Regions from separate parts of the Synechococcus sp. A18-25c genome, predicted to be linked through region 3. Evidence: predicted binding sites of a transcription regulator. Region 3 holds the regulator's gene; each other region holds the start of a gene.
The links. Region 3 encodes NtcA, which controls nitrogen genes in cyanobacteria. Its sites were predicted from a motif close to GTANCNNNNGNTAC; they were not measured.
Positions count from the first base shown of each region.

Region 1: SynA1825c_RS06320 (DUF4278 domain-containing protein) is a predicted target of NtcA. The motif match lies at 2,698-2,711, and genes of this name have one in related genera.
Region 2: urtA (urea ABC transporter substrate-binding protein) is a predicted target of NtcA. The motif match lies at 2,979-2,992, and genes of this name have one in related genera.

Region 1 covers NZ_CP047957.1:1,135,028-1,141,235, reverse strand. The annotation lists gene SynA1825c_RS06340 (MSMEG_0569 family flavin-dependent oxidoreductase) at 1-1,285, shown strand, start outside; gene SynA1825c_RS06335 (hypothetical protein) at 1,345-1,593, opposite strand; gene SynA1825c_RS06330 (hypothetical protein) at 1,562-1,936, opposite strand; gene SynA1825c_RS13630 (hypothetical protein) at 1,940-2,071, opposite strand; gene SynA1825c_RS13770 (hypothetical protein) at 2,187-2,624, shown strand; gene SynA1825c_RS06320 (DUF4278 domain-containing protein) at 2,796-2,903, shown strand; gene SynA1825c_RS06315 (hypothetical protein) at 3,023-3,187, shown strand; gene SynA1825c_RS06310 (2Fe-2S iron-sulfur cluster-binding protein) at 3,201-3,494, opposite strand; gene SynA1825c_RS06305 (hypothetical protein) at 3,654-4,205, shown strand; gene SynA1825c_RS06300 (SDR family NAD(P)-dependent oxidoreductase) at 4,218-5,177, opposite strand; gene SynA1825c_RS06295 (SdiA-regulated domain-containing protein) at 5,385-6,188, opposite strand.
Region 2 covers NZ_CP047957.1:2,429,247-2,435,454, forward strand. The annotation lists gene urtC (urea ABC transporter permease subunit UrtC) at 1-336, opposite strand, end outside; gene SynA1825c_RS13085 (branched-chain amino acid ABC transporter permease) at 341-1,495, opposite strand; gene urtA (urea ABC transporter substrate-binding protein) at 1,589-2,899, opposite strand; gene ureG (urease accessory protein UreG) at 3,019-3,624, opposite strand; gene SynA1825c_RS13100 (urease accessory protein UreF) at 3,624-4,292, opposite strand; gene ureE (urease accessory protein UreE) at 4,289-4,741, opposite strand; gene SynA1825c_RS13110 (urease accessory protein UreD) at 4,841-5,779, shown strand; gene SynA1825c_RS13115 (urease subunit gamma) at 5,798-6,100, shown strand; gene SynA1825c_RS13120 (urease subunit beta) at 6,111-6,208, shown strand, end outside.
Region 3 covers NZ_CP047957.1:316,487-322,694, reverse strand. The annotation lists gene thyX (FAD-dependent thymidylate synthase) at 1-231, shown strand, start outside; gene dcd (dCTP deaminase) at 252-845, opposite strand; gene SynA1825c_RS01525 (cob(I)yrinic acid a,c-diamide adenosyltransferase) at 845-1,453, opposite strand; gene rph (ribonuclease PH) at 1,589-2,311, shown strand; gene ntcA (global nitrogen regulator NtcA) at 2,390-3,124, shown strand; gene SynA1825c_RS01510 (DUF3084 domain-containing protein) at 3,183-4,388, shown strand; gene SynA1825c_RS01505 (resolvase) at 4,385-4,816, shown strand; gene SynA1825c_RS01500 (DUF3146 family protein) at 4,800-5,057, opposite strand; gene pth (aminoacyl-tRNA hydrolase) at 5,057-5,689, opposite strand; gene SynA1825c_RS01490 (TatA/E family twin arginine-targeting protein translocase) at 5,694-5,930, opposite strand; gene psbH (photosystem II reaction center phosphoprotein PsbH) at 5,953-6,153, opposite strand.

The sequences.
Region 1 (6,208 bases), 820 kb from region 3:
ATTACCACCGCAGCGACGTTCAGCTGTTGTCATCGGTGCAGGCCAGGCGGGCCTTTCCGTTGCCTACGCATTGCAGCAGCAGGGAATCCGACCGCTGGTTCTCGAAAAGAATCGTGTGGCCTACGCCTGGGACCAACAGCGCTGGGATTCTTTTTGCCTGGTCACGCCGAATTGGCAATGCCGTTTGCCTGACTTCCCCTACAAAGGGGATGAGCCCGACGGCTTCATGGGTAAGGCGTCGATTGTGGAGTATCTGCAACGCTTCGCACAACATGTCAACGCTGACCTTCGCGAGGGCGTTGCCGTCTCACGGTTGCAACCGATCGTGAACGGATATCGGCTCGACACCAGCGAGGGAGTCATCGAAGCCGAACACGTCATCGTTGCCACCGGGGGTTATCACATTCCCCGACGCCATCCATGCGCCGAACGCATTTCAGCGGCTGTTCTTCAACTGGATGCACGGTCTTACCGCAATCCCACGTCACTCCCCGATGGTCCAGTGCTGGTTGTCGGCAATGGTCAATCCGGCAGTCAGATCGCTGAAGACCTCCACCTGGCAGGTCGTTCCGTGCACCTCAGTGTGGGACGTGCCCCACGTTCTCCGCGCCGTTATCGCGGCAAAGACGTTGTGGATTGGCTGGATCGGATGGGCTACTACGCCATGCCGATCAGCGATCACACGGATCCACGCTCGGTGCGAGCAAAGACCAACCACTACCTCACAGGCCGAGATGGTGGGCGTGAGATTGATCTGCGTCGACGAGCCAAGGAAGGCATGCGCCTGCATGGCCGGCTCTCGACCATCTCCAGCGAACACATTGGTTTCGCTGGTGACCTGGCCACCAACCTCGATCAAGCCGATGCGGTGTATTGCCGCATCCGCACCAGCATTGACAGCTGGATCGAACAGGAAGGAATTGATGCACCAGTCGAACCGCCCTATTCCCCCTGTTGGCAGCCCCCTCCGATCGATGATCCCGGCATTGACCTGACCTCAGAGCCCCTTGCCGCGGTGATCTGGTGCACGGGTTACCGAAGCGACTTCAGCTGGATTGAGGCGCCCGTTTTCGATGGGAGTGGATTGCCGGCCCATGATCGCGGCGTCACCCAAAGCGCTGGTCTTTATTTCATCGGCTTGCCTTGGCTGCACACCTGGGGGTCCGGGCGGTTTTGCGGCGTTAGCGACGATGCGCGTTATCTCGCCCAAGTAATCAATCTGCGATTGCAACGTCGTGATGCCTGCCAAGAACGCCTGGAATGCACGGCAATCTTGGGGTCTTAAGAGAGAACGCAAAAACTCTGGAAGTGGAACGAGCCTGAGCGCTCGCACCACCCGATCCATCAATCCACCAGAAATTCACTGCGCAGCGCGCGGGCATCTTGAATGCGCTGTTCCAAAGCCAGCTGCCGCAGCCGGCGCTGCAACCAAGTCTTCAGCCGAGTGGACGCCACCGATTTGTTGAGGAGAGCGTCAGACGGCTCCGGATCACCGAAGGGAATGGTCATCGATCCACGCCGGTGCTTAACCCTAGGCAGAGGATCCGGTTGGGTGATGGGATCAAGCGTGGGCATCCAGACGGCGACGGGCATCCGCCTGCGTGCGGTGGAGGGCAGCGCGCACAGGCAGAAGACAGGCGAGCACATTGACCAGGATCAACACCAGTCCCACAGCACTTTGAATCCAGATATTCAGCTTCTCGGCGTCTGACAGCCCTCCAAAGACCAATGAATCAGGGTTACAAGGAAACAACTCAACAGCCATGAAGGACAAGCCAGTCGAGATCAGCAGCACGACCAATCGCGCGACGACATCCCATAGCAACGGTGTGAATGTGCGACGGGTGATGGCGTAATAGATGCCAGCAAAAGGCAGGAGCGCATGAGCGACCGACCGGGGCCAGACACGATCGTGAAGGCGACGCACCAGAGCCATCTGTCAGCTGGATTGCTGCGGTGGCCCTGCGAATCGTTGCTGCAAGGCACGGTGATCCGCGCGAATGGAGGGGATTGATTCAACGACGATGCCCAGCACAAGCAGGGTCAGTCCCAATTGGAGGATCGGATCCAACCGCCACACCTGAAAAAAAAAGGATCGAGCCCACCAGCGGCAGGGCAAGGCAGCGTCCGGCTCGAATGCGTGTTCATGCCGATTGTTTTTCCCCGACTGCGGATCTATCTCTGTATTGATTGATACAGGAGGATCCAATGACGGATGCCACTCCACCACAGCACGATCGCCGCTCGATCTGAGAGGGAGGTCCTTCATTGGCGCCCAGCGCGAGCCTCTCTCTGCCATCGCAGAACCCGGAGACACCATGCTGATCAACAAGCACAAGAACACCGTCCAGCCCACCGAGCCGCTGCTGAACACCGTCAGCGCCTCAATGGAATGCCAGGCACGCAACGATCGTCAGACCTATTTCTCGATCACCCGAAGCCTTGTGAAGGCCCAGTTTCAGTTGGCTGACCAGGAGCTGAGCCAACGCGTCTGGCAAGACGTGGCCGACCGCGACCTCGAAGTGGGCCGGATCATCCATCTGATGTATGGCTGCTGGTTTCACGGCGACAACGAGGCCATGACCGAAACCGACGATCAATTCCTGTCGATGAGCGTGATGTAGCCCCGCGTAACAAGTCTCCCCTGTGTATCCGCGTGAACAACACGGGGGTTGACCAAGGCGTTATAAAAAGTCTGTAGCAACCGCTACCTACAACGTTCACCTCACGTTTCGTGAGGCGCAGTTCGACTCAGGCCATGGAACGGGGACCTGAGCTTGCTTCGAGGAACCCTCATGACCCTGACCTATCGCGGCCAGAAGTACGTCGTCAACCACGCTCCCGCTGAGCGCAATCAGTCGGCCAACGTCGTCTATCGCGGTCAAAAGCTCACCAGCAAATGACCTTCAGGCATTCGCCAACTCTCCAAGCCCCACTCCGGTGGGGCTTTTTTTGATGCCAGCAGGAGAGTCTCCAGCCAAAACAAAGCCAAGATTTAGGCTGAGGAATTCACCTTCACTTCATGCACGAGGTCAGGAAGTTCAGAGTCGCTTTTGCCAAACAGGGAACCAACGCCATCAGCAACGGCAACATCATCCAAGCCCTCGACCTTGAAGCCGCCCGCAAGATCGCCAAAACAATGGCGACCCCCAGAGAGGAAGTGGTGTTCGTGAAGCAGTGCGACTAGGCGCCAACCGCACTCAGAACAACTGCTCCTCCGCCTCCGCCTCAATCTTGCAATCGCTTTTGGGGTAGGCAACACAAAGCAGACCGAAACCCTGCTCCATTTGCTCATCATCCAGGAAGCTCTGATCGCTTTGATCGAGATCGCCAGAGATGACCTTGCCAGCGCAGGTGGAGCAGGCTCCAGCCCGGCAGGAATAGGGAAGTTCAACCCCGGCTTCTTCGGCCGCATCCAGGATGTATTGATCACCCTCACACGTGAAAGACTGCTCGGATTCCTTGCCGATCATCGTGATTGTGAATGATGCCATCGGTTCTTGACGCAGATATCCACCACAGTCATTCACCCCAACCAAAATCACGAACAATTGGCGCATTCTCTTTGGGATCACGTCATCAAACGAGGATATGTATCAACAGCAACGAAACATTCGCGGTCATGATTGCGACGGCAGGAACACACAAACCACTTGGATATCAAACAGGTCGTGTCGTACTGGCTGATGCCCGATCAGCAAACAGCAGCGGCACTGAAGCAGATTTCTGACTGCGCACAGCAGCAGCTGAATGGCTGCTGGCTGCCGCCGCACATCACCCTTTACAGCGACCATCTCGACAGCTTCGATCTGGCGATCGAACACCTGATCGCTGCTGCAAAACAGCATCAACCACTCCAGCTTCAGCCACAGGCGATCGAAGCTGGTGCCGCATTCACGCAAAGCCTGATGCTCCGCTTCAGCGTGGAACAGAGTGAGAAGGCTGCGCAAGCCGCACTGCAGGCCTGGTCTCAAAACCTCTGCCACCGCTCCGCCAATGCACTGAGCTACCAACTGGACCCACATTTGAGCCTGCTTTACAGCAACGACCCCTTGCCGACCCGACAGGCCTGCGCCGCAAGCCTGACACCCCCTTCCAACTCCCTGCGCTTTGATCGCATCGGCGCCGTCAGCCATCCGTTCCGAATCGAGACAGCGGACGACATCGCAGCATTCACCCCACTCGCGAGCCAAAAGCTGGACTGATCGCGCAGACCCCTACAAACTGGCCAGCAAAGCCTCCGAGCCATTCCACAGCGCCGCCGCCTTGGCGAGATCAGTGGCTTCAGCACTGGTGTCGACCAGCTCAAAACGATGCACTCCAGGACGCACCAAGTGGTTGCTGCGGTAGCTGAATCCCGGCGTGGCAATCCCATCGTCGAGACACAGCGCTGTCAGTAAGGCACCGGCACGGGGCAGTGATTCCGTGAGGCGCAGCAGATCGCGGGCCACCCACGCAAACGCTGCCATTCCCAGAGGATTCTGCTGGCGGCTGTAGCGGAAAAAGCCCCCCGAGTCACGCGCAATCACCAACCCCGGACTCCAGGCCATCACCGGAATGGCGCCCTCAAGCCTCCGGTTCAGTTCCCGAGCCAACAACACATTGCAGAGCTTGCTGTCTTTGTAGGCCTTGTCGCCATCGAACACTGGGCTGCCATCCAGCATCGGGCAACCAGCGCCCTGATGCAGGCCGCTGAGATCACCAAGCCCAGCAGGCTTTCCCACCTTTCCGCCACCGCTGACCGGGTTGTGCACTTCCGAAGCAGTGATCACCACCCGCGGCCTTGAGGCAGCCCTCAGCAGAGGCAGCAGGGCCGTTGCCAACACCTGGTGCGCCAGCTGATTCACAGCAAACGTGAGCTCAATCCCCTGAGCGCTCCATCGGGGCTGACGCTCACCGGCGTACTGGAGGCCGGCATTGAGCACCACAGCATCCAGAGGCCAACCGCGCGCTAGCAGTTGATCCGTGGTTGCCCTCACCGCATCGAGATCCGCCAAGTCGCAAATCAGGGTTTGCGCGGCACCTGAGAGAGCTTGCAGGGTGAGGTCGGAACGGGCCTGATTGCGGCAAAGAATCGTGAGCTGATGCCCCCGCGCCGCCATCTGTTTGGCCGCCTCAAGACCGATGCCCGAACTCGCTCCGGTGAGCAGGAGCCGGCGGGGTTCAGCGTGAGACATGGAGCAGAGTCAAGGGACAATCTGATGACGCGCCGCAGGGGAAAGGGACGGCGGCAACGAAACTAACGATGTGCTGGCTCCTTCTCGTGACGCTGATGCTGTTAGCGCACGGATCGGACCACACCGCCACCAGTGGAGAGCTTGCTGGCCTTGGTGGAGGCCTCTCCAGACGTGATGGCACAGTTGCGTAGCAGGCCGTGATCCCACTCAACCCACGGCAGCAAGCTTGAACACATAAAGCCGTGCATCGCGGTCACTCACCACATACACACGGCCACACTCGGGATCAATCGCGACACCCTCGGCCTTGCGCACCAACCGGCGCTTGCCCTCGCCGATCTCCAGGTCAAGCCGTTGAAGCACCACGTCTTGCACCCAGTCGTACTGAAACAGGCACCGACCCTGATCGCTGACGATCCACAGGCTGTCGCTGCGGGGGTCGTAGCTCAGACCAGAAAAATCCAGCTTGTCTGGACCGACCTTCGGATGGGAGAAACCGTTGGCTTTGCTGAGAAAGCGCGACGACAAGATCGTGCGGCACTCCGCATCCAGCTCGATCAGCAACCCGGGCTGGGACTCCTTCACCACGAACACATGCTGGTTCACGGTGTTGACGGTGATCCCCTCCAGTCCCTTGTTATCGGGACGATGCGGGAAATGCTTCGCAACGGAGTCGTAATTGGCCATCGCGGCCAGGGGGTGCTGGTGCCGCTCACAGCGTCCTGCGATATCGATGATCAGCACCGCATTGGTCTCTTCCTGCACCGCAAACAGCTGCTTGCCATCGGCACTGAGCGCGATCCCTTCCAAGCCAGCCGCGCTGATGAAGAACGACTGCTGCAGCAACACCTGACCCTCGAGGTCGACGCAAAAGATCGCCTTGGTGTCGTCACAGACGGTGTAGAGCGCTGTGCGGTCCGCATTGAGCGTGAGGCCCGAGGGTTCATTCAGACCAATGCCGGGATCGCCGATGCGATAACTGCGGATTAGCTCGAGGCGGACTGAACCCATCAGCACCATTGCTGACGACT
Region 2 (6,208 bases), 400 kb from region 3:
TGCAAAGGGATGCCAAAAAAACGGCAGCTCACTGACGCCATAAAGGCTGAAAAATTCGGGAATTCCATTGAGGAGATCGCCAGCACTACTGAGTTGCAGATACATGGCAGCGGCATAACCACCCAACGCGAAGAAAATTCCCTGGCCAAGACTGAGGAGACCGGTGAAGCCCCAGATCAAATCGATGCCGAGAGCCACAATCGCCAAGGCCAGAAAACGACCCAACAGATTGAGCCTGAACTCAGACAGCACCGCAGGGGCCGCGACGATGGCGGCAAGAATCACCACCCAGAGAAGAAGCTGACGCCAACGAGGCTGTTGAAGGAGCTGCAACATCAGATCAAGCCTCCACCATGCGTCCCTTCTGGGGGAACATTCCCGCAGGGCGGAACTGCAAGAACACCACGATCAGAGCGAAGATCATCACTTGGGCCATGCTGGTGGTGGCAAAGAAGGTCACAGCACCCGCCAACGGGGCAGGCATGTCGGGCCAGAGCGTGAGTAATCGGCCGGCTCCGATCAGATCTGTCAACCAACCGATCGTGAAGGAGGCCAGCACCGTGCCAAACAAATTGCCAACGCCGCCCAGCACCACGACCATGAAACAGCCCACGATGTAAGAGTTGCCGACATTCGGGCCCACGGAACCCAGCAGGGAGACGGCCACACCGGCCACACCGGCCAAGCCTGAGCCAATGCCAAACGTCAGAACATCAACCGTGTCGGTCGCGATGCCCAAACAGTCACTCATGGATCGGTTCTGGGTCACGGCACGGATACGCATTCCCCAGACACTGCGGTTCAGGAACCAGGTGACCCCAAGCACCGCCACCACGGTGACCACGATGATCACCAAACGCGGCACCGGAACGGTCAAGCCAAGCAAGTCGATCCCGCCGCGCATCCATTGCGGAGCCGTGACATCCACATTGCGGGCATCCGCCTGAGCCAGTCGACTGATCTGAGACCCCAGGCCATTCGCCAGAACAACGCCCATGAGGGCTGCGACGCCCCAGCTCCCCGCGCGAACCAGCCGTGAGCGAGAACCATCCAGCCAACGATCTGGGAGAAACAACGGCAAACCGAAACCCACCACAAGCGCAAGAATCAAGCCCGACGCATTGGCCATCGGGACACTGCGCACGAACTGCTGGAGGATCAGACTGACTCCCCAGGTCGCCAACAACGTCTCCAAGGGATTGCCGTAAAGACGGCGAATCACCGTGCGTTCCAACAACACACCAACCACGCCGCTGACGAGAAACGCGATTGGAATCGAAACCAGGACGTAAAGGTCGTAGACGGGGGCCAACGCCGGCAACTTAAAAATCAACTGCACCACGAAAGTGGTGTACGCCCCCAGCATGATCAGCTCACCATGGGCGAGGTTGATCACCCCCATCAGGCCAAAAACAATCGCCAATCCAAGGGCGGCCATGAGCAGCACTGAGCCGATAGCCACGCCGTTGAACAGGCTTTCAAAAAGCAGTTGCACGACTGTCTGAAACGAAACGTTCAGGAAAACGACGAAAAAAGGAGCCCGAAAACGAGCTCCTCTGCAAGGAAAGATCGAGCTTGAATCAGCCGATCAGAGCTTGTACTTGCCGCCCTTGGAGGCATCGGTCCAGTCGCAGGCAAAGCCGGTGGAATCAGGGTGGATCTGGTTCCAGGCCTGGGGAGCGATCGGGCCATCGGTCTCCTCGAGGATGGCGAACTGTCCATCCTTGGTGATCTGACCGATGCGCACGGTTTGGGACAGGTGATGATTCGGCATCACAGTGACCTTGCCCTGAGGCGCATCAAATTCGATGCCGACGAGAGCTTCACGCACCTTGTCGTTCTCGAAGCTGTTGGCCTTCTCAACGGCAGCTTTCCAGAGATAAACCATGTTGTAGGCAGACTCCTGAGGGTCAGCCACCTGACGGTCTTCGCCGTACTTCGCCTTGAAGTCAGCCGCGAACTTCTTGGAAGCAGGCGTGTCGATTGACATCATGTAGTTCCAAGCGCCGTAGTGGCCCTCAAGGAACTCAGGTCCAATCGTGCTGATCTCCTCTTCCGCGATGGAGTAGCTCATCACGTAGTAACCGTTAGCGGGGGTGAGGCCAGCATCCTGAATCTGCTTGAAGAAGGCGACGTTTTGGTCACCATTCAGGGTGTTGATGATCACACCGCCGTCAGGCAGGGCCTCCTTGATCTTGGCGATGATCGGGGCGACTTCCGTGTTACCCAAGGGCAGGTAGTCCTCGCCGACCACCGTGCCGCCCAGCTGCTCCACCTGGGATTTGGTGATGGTGTTGGAGGTGCGGGGGAAGACGTAGTCCGAACCCACGAGGAAGAAGGGCTTGCCAGCGGCAGGCGACTTCTCATACATGAACTTGGTCGCAGGCTCAGACTGCTGGTTCGGAGTCGCACCGGTGTAGAAGATGTTGTTGGAGCACTCCTGACCCTCGTACTGGATCGGGTAGTAGAGGAAAGCGTCCTTGGACTCGTAAACCGGGAGCATTTCCTTGCGGCTGGCGGAGGTCCAACCACCAAAGACCACAGGCACATTGTCCTGGTCGATCAGCTTTTTGGACTTCTCAGCAAAGGTGGGCCAAGAAGAAGCACCGTCTTCAACGATGGTTTCGATCATGTATTTCTTGCCATCCACTTCAACGCCGCCGGCGGCGTTGATCTCTTCGATCGCCAACTCTTCGGTATCGACAAGCGTCTTCTCGGAGATCGCCATCGTGCCGGTTAAGGAGTGAAGGATGCCGACGGTGACAGTGCAGTTTTCGCCATTGGCGTCGCACTTGGCGTTGGTGGCGGCCTTCTCACCACCGCCGCAGGCGGTCACAGCCAGACCCAACGACGTTGCGGCCAGGCCGGCAAACAAACGCTTTGAGAGAGAGGAGCTCATGAAATGTGCAATACGGTGATGGACGGACGTCTGACGACGACCGAACCCTGACCATGGCCCTCACACTCACTACAAGAACGTATCAAGAGGAACATTTTTGCCCCCCAAGCGGGCGGCAATCAAAGATTAGGTAGCTGTCGATACACAAACTCAATGATGCGTTCGAGCCCCTCTCCGCTGTGGAGATTGGTGAAGCACCAAGGACGCTCCCCGCGCATCGCGAGCGTGTCGCGCTCCATCACCGCCAGATCGGCTCCAACCAATGGGGCCAGATCAATCTTGTTGATCACCAGCAGATCCGACCGCGTAATACCGGGCCCGCCTTTGCGCGGAATCTTGTCGCCAGCCGCCACATCGATCACATAAATGCAAAGGTCAACCAGCTCTGGACTGAAGCTGGCCGCGAGATTGTCACCACCGCTTTCCACCAGCACCAGATCCAGACCAGGGAACTGGTCCTCCAACTCAGCAACAGCCGCCCGATTAATCGAGCAGTCCTCACGAATCGCCGTGTGGGGGCAGCCACCGGTCTCCACTCCACGAATCCGCTCCGGCTCCAGAGCTCCAACACGCGTCAGGAATTGGGCATCCTCATGCGTATAAATATCGTTGGTTACCACAGCCAGCTGCAGTTGATCACGGAGGCGACGACAGAGCGCTTCCACCAGGGCCGTTTTCCCTGAACCCACCGGACCAGCCACCCCAAGACGCAGCTTGCTGCTCATCAGCTTCGAAACAGGCGGGAATACAACTCAGCATGGGCGAGCTGTGCCATCCCCGCACCCACGCCACCATTCCAGAGCGTTCGAGACCCACAGGCCAGCAATTGTTCCGCTTCACGCCTAATCAAGGGCTGCAAGCGGTGCTGCAGCACCTGAGCACGCGTCGGCCCCAGCGGCAGCAGCCGAACGGCAGCACTGAGCTGATTGGCAACCCAGCCGTAGAGATAACCCTCCACCATCTCCTCCTTGGAAACCTCTAACGCCGATGCCGCAGCGGCCCAGGCGCTTGGCCAGCTCAATGGCACCGCGTCGGGGAGCGGCCGGCCCATGTCAGCCAACAACTGAACCAAAGACAATCCCATCTGACGCAGTTGCGCACGGACCTCAGAAGCTTCACGGGTGGCCAGAAGCCATCCATCCAAATCGATCAAGCGCTGCTTTGCCGCAGCATCACCCCCGCACCAGGCTGCAACCTCCCGCGCTAATGAGGGAAGCGCGGAAGCCTCCAAGCGCAAGGCACCACGGCACAGCTCAGCCTCCAACCAACCCTGCAACTGAAAGTCATCCGCAATCGCCCCCGACTGAATCAGCACTTCCAGCCCCTCGGAATAACTGAAAGCGCCCACCGGAAGGGCAGGACTCACCAGCTGGAGCAAAGACAGCGACGTCATCCGTGGGAATGCTCCGCATAGGCCCCACGTTCAGGAGCGAAGGGCTGACAGCAGCGGCTCACCCGCAGCCCCAGGGTCTGCAACATGTCAGCCAGCACAGGATCGTCAGGCAACAGCAGCTGTTGCTCATGCAGCTCAAGAGCCACATGGCGATTACCCAGGTGATAAGCCGCTTTGAGCAATGCCAGAGCAGACCCCGCTTGCACTCGCAGCAAGGCTTCCGGTGCAGCGGTGACCTCCACCCGCACGGAACAGGCTTGATCCGTGAGGCAATCCCCGGGCTTCAAAGCACCATGCCTCGGCAGTTGGAGCAAAACCTGGCAACCGCAAGCCGTCTGACGCCTTCCTCGCAGCACAGTGCGCTCAGTCGCGGTCAGCGGCAGCTGCAAACCGACCATCGCACCGTCTGGCTCACAACGCTTCTCCAACACGATCACCGTGTCACTCACGAGCAACCCTCTTGCTGCTTGAAGACTGCCCAGCAACGTCCCCAAATTTGGTGTGCACTGCTACAAAACAATCGGTCCTTGCCATCCGAGCCTTCTCGAATGAGAGGTCTTGAGCCCTGGCACGGCCGTTGCCAGCTGCAATTCCACATGGATCAGCACGGCCGCACACGCCATCAAGGGGGCTGCAGTGCGCCCTTCAAACTGATGCGAGGCGAAATCGGCGGCGATGGCCGCTGCGATATCCCCCTGCTGCACACAGCGGGAGGGCTGGTGGGGGGTGACCGCCTCAGCATCGATCTGAACCTTTTAGATCACAGTCGCAGCCTGGTAACCAGTGTGGCCGCGCAGAAGGTGTATGGATCGATCGGCCTTAGCCGCATCCAGCCCCAAGGCTCTTGGGCACAGCAAACCGTGAAGGCACATCTCAGTGACCATGGGGATCTGGAGTGGCTCCCCCAGGAACTGGTGCTGTATGCCAACGCGCTCTATGAGCAGAACCTGAACGTGACCCTGCCTGACAACGCGTCGTTCCTCAGTGCCGAGATTGTGCGACTAGGACGGACCGCTGCGGGCGAACAGCTCGATCAGGGTCGATGGCGCTCCAGCTTGGAGATTCAACGTTGTGGCCCTGAAGGACGTCGCTGGGAACTCGTGGACCGAATCGAACTGGGGGGCGACAGCCTGAGTGACAACCACGGCATGGGCGGAGCCCCGGTGTTTGGATCCCTCGCATGGGCCGCCCCTCGCAAGCTGCAACCATCGGAAATCCAAGAGCTGCTGGACGGAGCACGGGCGGATCGTGAAGGCCTGGAGGGCACGATGCGCTGCAGTGCGCTGGCGCAAGGACTGGTGGCTCGCTATCTGGGCCACTCCAGCCGCGACGCTCGCTTCTGGTTCAGCCGTATCTGGGCCCGCACCCGCCACTTGAGGAACCTCAGTCAGCCCGAGATCCCACGGGTTTGGCCCTTACAGGAACAGCCCTTACAGCGATCAAAGTCCACACTGAACACTGCGCCGGCGCCGGCAGAGACACACTGAACAAGACCGAGCTTCGCCATGCATCTCAGTCCCCAGGAAAAGGACAAGCTCCTAATCGTGACCGCAGCACTGCTGGCTGAGCGGCGCTTGAACCGTGGTCTGAAACTCAACCACCCCGAAGCGGTGGCCTGGCTCAGTTTTCTGGTGCTGGAAGGCGCCCGCGACGGCAAGAGCGTGGCGGAGCTGATGCAGGACGGCACCACCTGGCTGCGTCAAGACCAGGTGATGGAGGGAGTGCCCGAGCTCGTCCATGAGGTGCAGATCGAAGCGGTCTTTCCCGATGGCACCAAGCTCGTCACCCTGCACGACCCGATTCGCTGAGGCAGAACCCATGGCACCTCTCATACCAGGCGAACTGCTCCCCGAACCGGGAGAACTCGAGCTGAATGCAGGCCGCCCCGTCACCACGCTGAGCGTCTCCAACAGCGG
Region 3 (6,208 bases):
GCCGAAGAGCACGCCCGCGGCATCTTGCCGTTCGACTACCGGCAGCACTTTGTGGTGAGTTTCAGCCTTCGAGCCTTTCTCCACTTCATGGATCTCAGAGCAAAACTCGACGCCCAGCAGGAGATCCGCGAACTCTGTGATCTGATGTGGCCGCATCTGCAGCAGTGGGCTCCAGAATTTGCCGCTTGGTATGAAAAAACCAGGCTTCACAGGGCAAGGCTGGCGCCCTGAGATTTCAGACCTGAAGACATTCAGACCTTGGCGAGGGTCACCCGCTCAGGCTGATGTTGATATTTGCCCTGACGATCGCTGTACGTGGTGTCGCAGGGATCACCCTCAAAAAACAACAGCTGGCAGATCCCTTCATTGGCATAGATCCGGCAGTCAGCTCCGGAACTGTTGCTGAATTCCAGCGTGAGATGACCTTCCCAGCTTGCTTCCGCCGGCGTGGTGTTCACAATGATGCCCAAGCGCGCATAGGTGCTTTTGCCAAGGCAAATCACGGTGATGTTCGGCGGCACTTTCATTTTTTCCAGCGCCACACCAAGCCCGTAGGAATGGGCAGGAAGAATGAAATACTCACCGTCCTCATCCCGGTGCAGTTCCGTGGGTTCGAGGTTGGCGGGGTTGAATCGCTTGGGATTCATCACCGTGCCGGGCACGTGTTTGAAAATCAGAAACTCCTGAGGCGACAGCCGCAGGTCGTAGCCATATGACGAACATCCGAAACTCAGAACAGGATGCTGTCGGTGATCGGGATCGAGGTGACGAACCAAGCCACCCTGAAAAGGTTCCAGCATGCCGGAGGCAGCCTGTTCCGTGATCCAGCGGTCGTTCTTAAGCATCAGAAACCCCGGCGCAGTTCGGTGACCTGATCCGCGAGCCCCATCAGAGACTCAGGAATGGAAGTCCCTGTGATGATCACATCCATGGATCCTGGACGGGCTTCCAAACTCGCACGCACATCCTCTTCATCGAGGTATCCAAGCGCAATCGCCAAACCCAGCTCATCAAGCACCAGCTGATCAAGATCGCCGCAGGCGAGATGAGCACGGCACACCAACCAGACCGCTTCGACCGCCTCAATGGTGGAGGGCAGGGATGCGCTGGCGGGCTGCGACAAACATTCCATCACCGCTGGTCGCATCCAGGTCATGCGGTCACACAAAGTGAGCGCAGCCTCAGGGCCCTGGGCAACACCGCCCTTGAGAAACTGCGCCACGCCAACGCGGCTTCCCAGACCAGCACTGCGCAACGCCTGACTCAGCACAGTGCCAAAACTGCCGCGGTAGGGCGCGGTGTGGACCTGAAGCTGGCCTTCGGGAGCCACCAGATGCAGTGGCGGACGGGGGTCGAGTGCTGGTAAAGGCTGGAGACGCGAGCGCTCCACGACCCCATGATCGGCACCGCGTGTGTCGCGGGATCGATGGCTGGAGCTCAGGCTTGCGGTCATCGCGTTCGTCTTGGCTGGCCCACAACAGCCAGCGGACTTCGAATCTAGCGGTGAAAACGCGATCCACAAGATCTTCGACACCATCCCTGGTGTCTCATGCCGAATGTCAGGCTCATCAACATCCGCAAATAACTGATGGGCGAAACCGCTCGCAACGATGGCCGCTCGCCCGCCGACCTGAGGGCGTTCTCCGTGGAATGGGACCCCATGGGCTTTGCCCTGAGCTCCGTGATCGTGCGCACCGGCCGAACCGCAGTGCTCTGCAGCGTTTGCCACGAAGAGGGGGTCCCCCGCTGGCGTCGGGATCAAGGTCTGGGGTGGCTGAGTGCTGAATATCGATTGCTGCCGGGATCCACTCCAGAACGTCAGCGGCGCGAATTGATGAAACTCTCCGGCCGCACGCAGGAGATTCAGCGCTTGATCGGTCGCAGCCTGCGGGCGTGCCTCAACATGGACGTGCTTGGGGAAAACACCCTGCTCGTGGACTGCGACGTGATTCAGGCTGATGCGGGCACCCGAACCGCGGCGATCACCGGCTCCTGGCTGGCCTTGCAGAAAGGCTGCGAACGCTTAGTCGAGCAAGGCCTCCTCAGCGATAGTCCCGTGCAAGCACAGGTGGCCGCCGTGTCTGTGGGTCTGATCGATGGCGCCCCTCAACTGGATCTCGACTACAGCGAAGACAGCCGTGCCGATGTGGATCTGAATGTCGTGATGAACGACGCCGGAGATCTTCTGGAGCTGCAGGGCACAGCTGAAGGTGCAGCCTTCAGCCGCAAACAGCTGAACAGCCTGCTGGACTTAGCCGAACCTGGCCTCAAGCAGCTGATGGCATGCCAAGGGCAAGCACTCCAGAACTGACCAGCAGCCTGAAACGTGTTGATTGCTACAGGGTGACCCCGCATCGCTCCGTAACTTCCCTCCATCAGATGGCTGTAGATGGCAGAAGCGATACGCGGATTCAGCCGGACCGTCCCACACGTTGGTCGGTTGCCTGAAACCAGCCTGACTAACGCTCCCACGCCCTCCAGCCGCACGCTGCTGGAGGTGATTCGTGATCTGGAGGGCGCCAGTACCGAACTGGTGGAGCGCAACAAAACGATCTTTTTCCCTGGCGACCCGGCGGAACGCGTTTACTTAATTCGCCGCGGCGCCGTGCGTCTTTCCAGGGTCTATGAGTCCGGCGAAGAAATCACCGTGGCGCTGCTGCGAGAAAACAGTCTCTTCGGGGTGCTCTCACTGCTCACTGGTCATCGTTCCGATCGCTTCTATCACTCCGTTGCTTTTACGCGGGTGGAGATGGTGACAGCTCCGGCGAGCTCTGTGAGGCAAGCAATCGAAGCCGACACCAGCGTCGGTCTTCTCCTTTTGCAGGGTCTGTCCAGCCGCATCCTCCAGACCGAAACCATGATCGAAACGCTCACACACCGCGACATGTCGTCGCGGCTGGTGAGTTTTCTGTTGGTGCTTTGCCGCGATTTCGGCATTCCCAGCACTCAGGGCATCACGATCGACCTGCGTTTGTCCCACCAAGCCATTGCCGAAGCCATCGGCTCCACGCGGGTCACAATCACCCGTCTGCTCGGAGACCTGCGCAACTCCGGCTTAGTGGAGATCGACCGCAAAAAGATCACCGTTCTTGACCCCATCGCCCTGGCCAAGCGGTTCAGCTGAGCGCTCGACGGGTGAAGATGGGCACCACTTCAGCGGCCTGCCGCAGGGTTGAAAGCACGTGACAGGCTGGCTGCTGCTGTTGAGCCTCCTCATCCTGGGAGGGGTGCTTTCAACGCTTGGAGATCGCCTGGGCTCAAAGGTGGGCAAAGCCCGATTGAGTCTGTTTGGCTTACGCCCCCGACAGACCGCCGTGGTGATCACTGTGCTCACGGGAAGCCTCATCAGTGTTCTGTCGCTCGGGCTGATGCTGCTGGTGAGTCGCCAACTGCGGGTCGGTCTCTTCGAACTCGATGAACTCCAGGCGCGTCTACGCAGCAGCCGCACCGCCTTGAAGGCCAGTCGAGAGGCGCAGCAGGAGTCACGCGAGCAGCTCGAGCAGGCTCGCAGCGATGAAATCGCAGCTCGACAGACTCTGGCTGACGCGCAAGCCCGCGCCAGCGAATTACGAAGCACGCTGCAACCACTGCAGGAACAGACCCTTCGCCTAGAAGCGGAACGTCAGCGCCTCAGCCAAGACGTCAGCAATCGTGATGCCGAAATCCGTCGCACGGATGCAGAGCTCCAGGCTGTTCGTCAACAAATTCGCGATGGCGAAAACGAACTGCTGCAACTTGAGGAAAATCTCCTGGCCCTAAGACGGGGCAACGTGGCTATCAGCAGCGGCCAGCCCCTTGCCACGGTCACCCTCAAACTCGATCGACCGGATCAGGCACGCCAGGTCATCGACCAAATTCTCAGAGAAGCCAATCAACTGGCCTATCAACAGGTGTTGCCGGGGGAAGCCCCGGATCGTCAGATTCTCTTGGTGCCGCGACAGGACATCAACCGGCTGGAACAGGCCATTCGCAAGCCTGGCACCTGGGTGGTTCTCCTGCGCTCCGCCGCCAATGTGCTTCGCGGTGAACGCGTGGTCTATGCCTTCCCGGATGTCCGTCCCAATGTCACTGTCACGATCGAAGGTGAAGTGCTGGCCACAACAGCGATCAACAGCAACGAACGCGATCCGCAAGCCATCCGCAACCGCCTCAATCTGCTGCTGGCATCGACGCTGGCAGAGGCTCAGCGCCGCGGCTCCCTCAGCCAGGGCCTTCAATTTGATGGCAACTCCCTCAACAGCCTCGCAAAGAAACTGATCGAACAGGGAGAGGGACGCGTTGAACTCGAGGCGGTAGCGGCACGCCGCAGCGAAACGGCCGATCCGGTGGCGATCGAGCTCAGAATCAAGCGAAGCTCCGGATCCAATTCCAATGCTGCGAGCCCATGAGCTGGATTGCCGCCCTTGATCCTGGTCGAAGCAAGTGCGGGCTGGTGCTCGCGTCCCTCCATCAACGCTGCGTGATCGAAGGGCATGTGCTGCCTGCCGATGCTGTGCTGAACACCCTGGAACGCTGGCAACGCTCCACACCGCCGGAACGATTGATCGTGGGCAACGGCACCTCAAGTGCTCACTGGACAGCGCAACTCTCCAACGTTCTGCCAGTGACTTTGGTGGATGAACGGGGCACGACGCTGACGGCACGAACCCGGTATTGGCAGCTGTGGCCACCGCGAGGTTGGCGCAGGCTGGTGCCTCTCGGACTGCGACTGCCCCCGGGTGAACTGGACGCGCTTGCAGCGCTGGTGATGCTGGAAAAGACCCTCGGGTTTCCGCTGGATTGGCCGGAACCACCTTCCATCAAAACCGGGCCCTGACCGTAAAGGTGTAATCCCCACCGGCCTCCAACCGATAATCCGACTTCACCAAAAAGCGCTGAAGCGCGTCCTGAATGAGGGCTCTACCCAGTGAAGGTTCAACGCAAAGTTCACCGCGATCGAAGAACCACTGAAATTCCCAGATGAATCCACCCGCCTGGACTTCACCCTGAAGGCATTGATCGCGAAAGCTCTGATGAAGCACACGCAAGTGAGCTGTGGTAGCTGGCAACCGCGCCATCAGACCGCTTCATCTTCAGTCAACGGAGCCAGATTCAACCCGTTGAGGTGATTTCCAGCACGATCCAGACCTTGGCGCTGGATGCGTTCCAGTCCTCGAAGAACCTCGTTCAGCACATCCTTGAGAAGCGGCTCTTCGTCCCGATTGAACTGACCGAGTACGTGGGACACAGTGCGGGCACGACGCTCCTCCGGGGTGCGGCCAGGGGCTCCAATCCCGATGCGCAACCGGGCGAATTGCTGCGTTCCCAGATGCTGAATGGTGCTTTTTAAGCCGTTATGGCCTCCTGCTCCACCGCCAGCACGCAGCCGCAGCCGACCCAGCGGTAGATCCATGTCATCCACAAGGACGATCAGCTGATGGATGTCGAAACCGAACCAGTCGAGAGCCGCACGGATCGAGCGGCCGCTTTCATTCATGAAGGTCTGCGGCATTAACAAGCGGAGACGGGCGTCACCGGTACCGACATCCGCCAGTTCCCCCTGCAGTTTGCCCATCACTTTGAAGCGGCCTCCCTCGCGAGAAGCCAACTGCTCCAGAGCCATGAACCCAACGTTGTGGCGTGTGGAGGCGTACTTCTCGCCGGGATTGCCTAACCCGACCACCAATCGGAGCTCTCCGCTTTGAGTCAAGGGTTCAGTCCTCGTGATCCTTGGACGAAGACTCAGGCTCCGTCTTCGCAGCAGGAAGCTCCTCGGGTTCAGCCATGGCCTTGCTGATCTCCCGCTCGAACTCTTTGGACGCCGTTTGAAAACCCTTCAATGTTTTCCCAAGCGTTTTGCCGAGTTCCGGCAAACGCTTGGGTCCGAACACCAGCAGCGCAACAGCGCCGATGACCGCCATTTCAGGCAGGCCGATACCAAAGATGTTCATGAAAGGAACCTATGCAGCCGGATCAGCCGGCACCGTTCCAGTTCACATTGATGCCTTCCAGGATCAGCGACTGGTTGTACAGCTGGAGGATCACCAGAAGAAAGACCAAGAACAGCACCATGAAGATGCCCATGACTGGGGTGGTACCCCAGCCGGGGACAACCTTGCCGTACTCGGAGTTGAGGGGACGGAGCAGATCGCCCAGACGGGTGCGTTGAGCCATAGCGGCGCTGAGGTCTCGGGTGAAGTTCAGTCTGGATACTGTAGAGGCCCTGGCC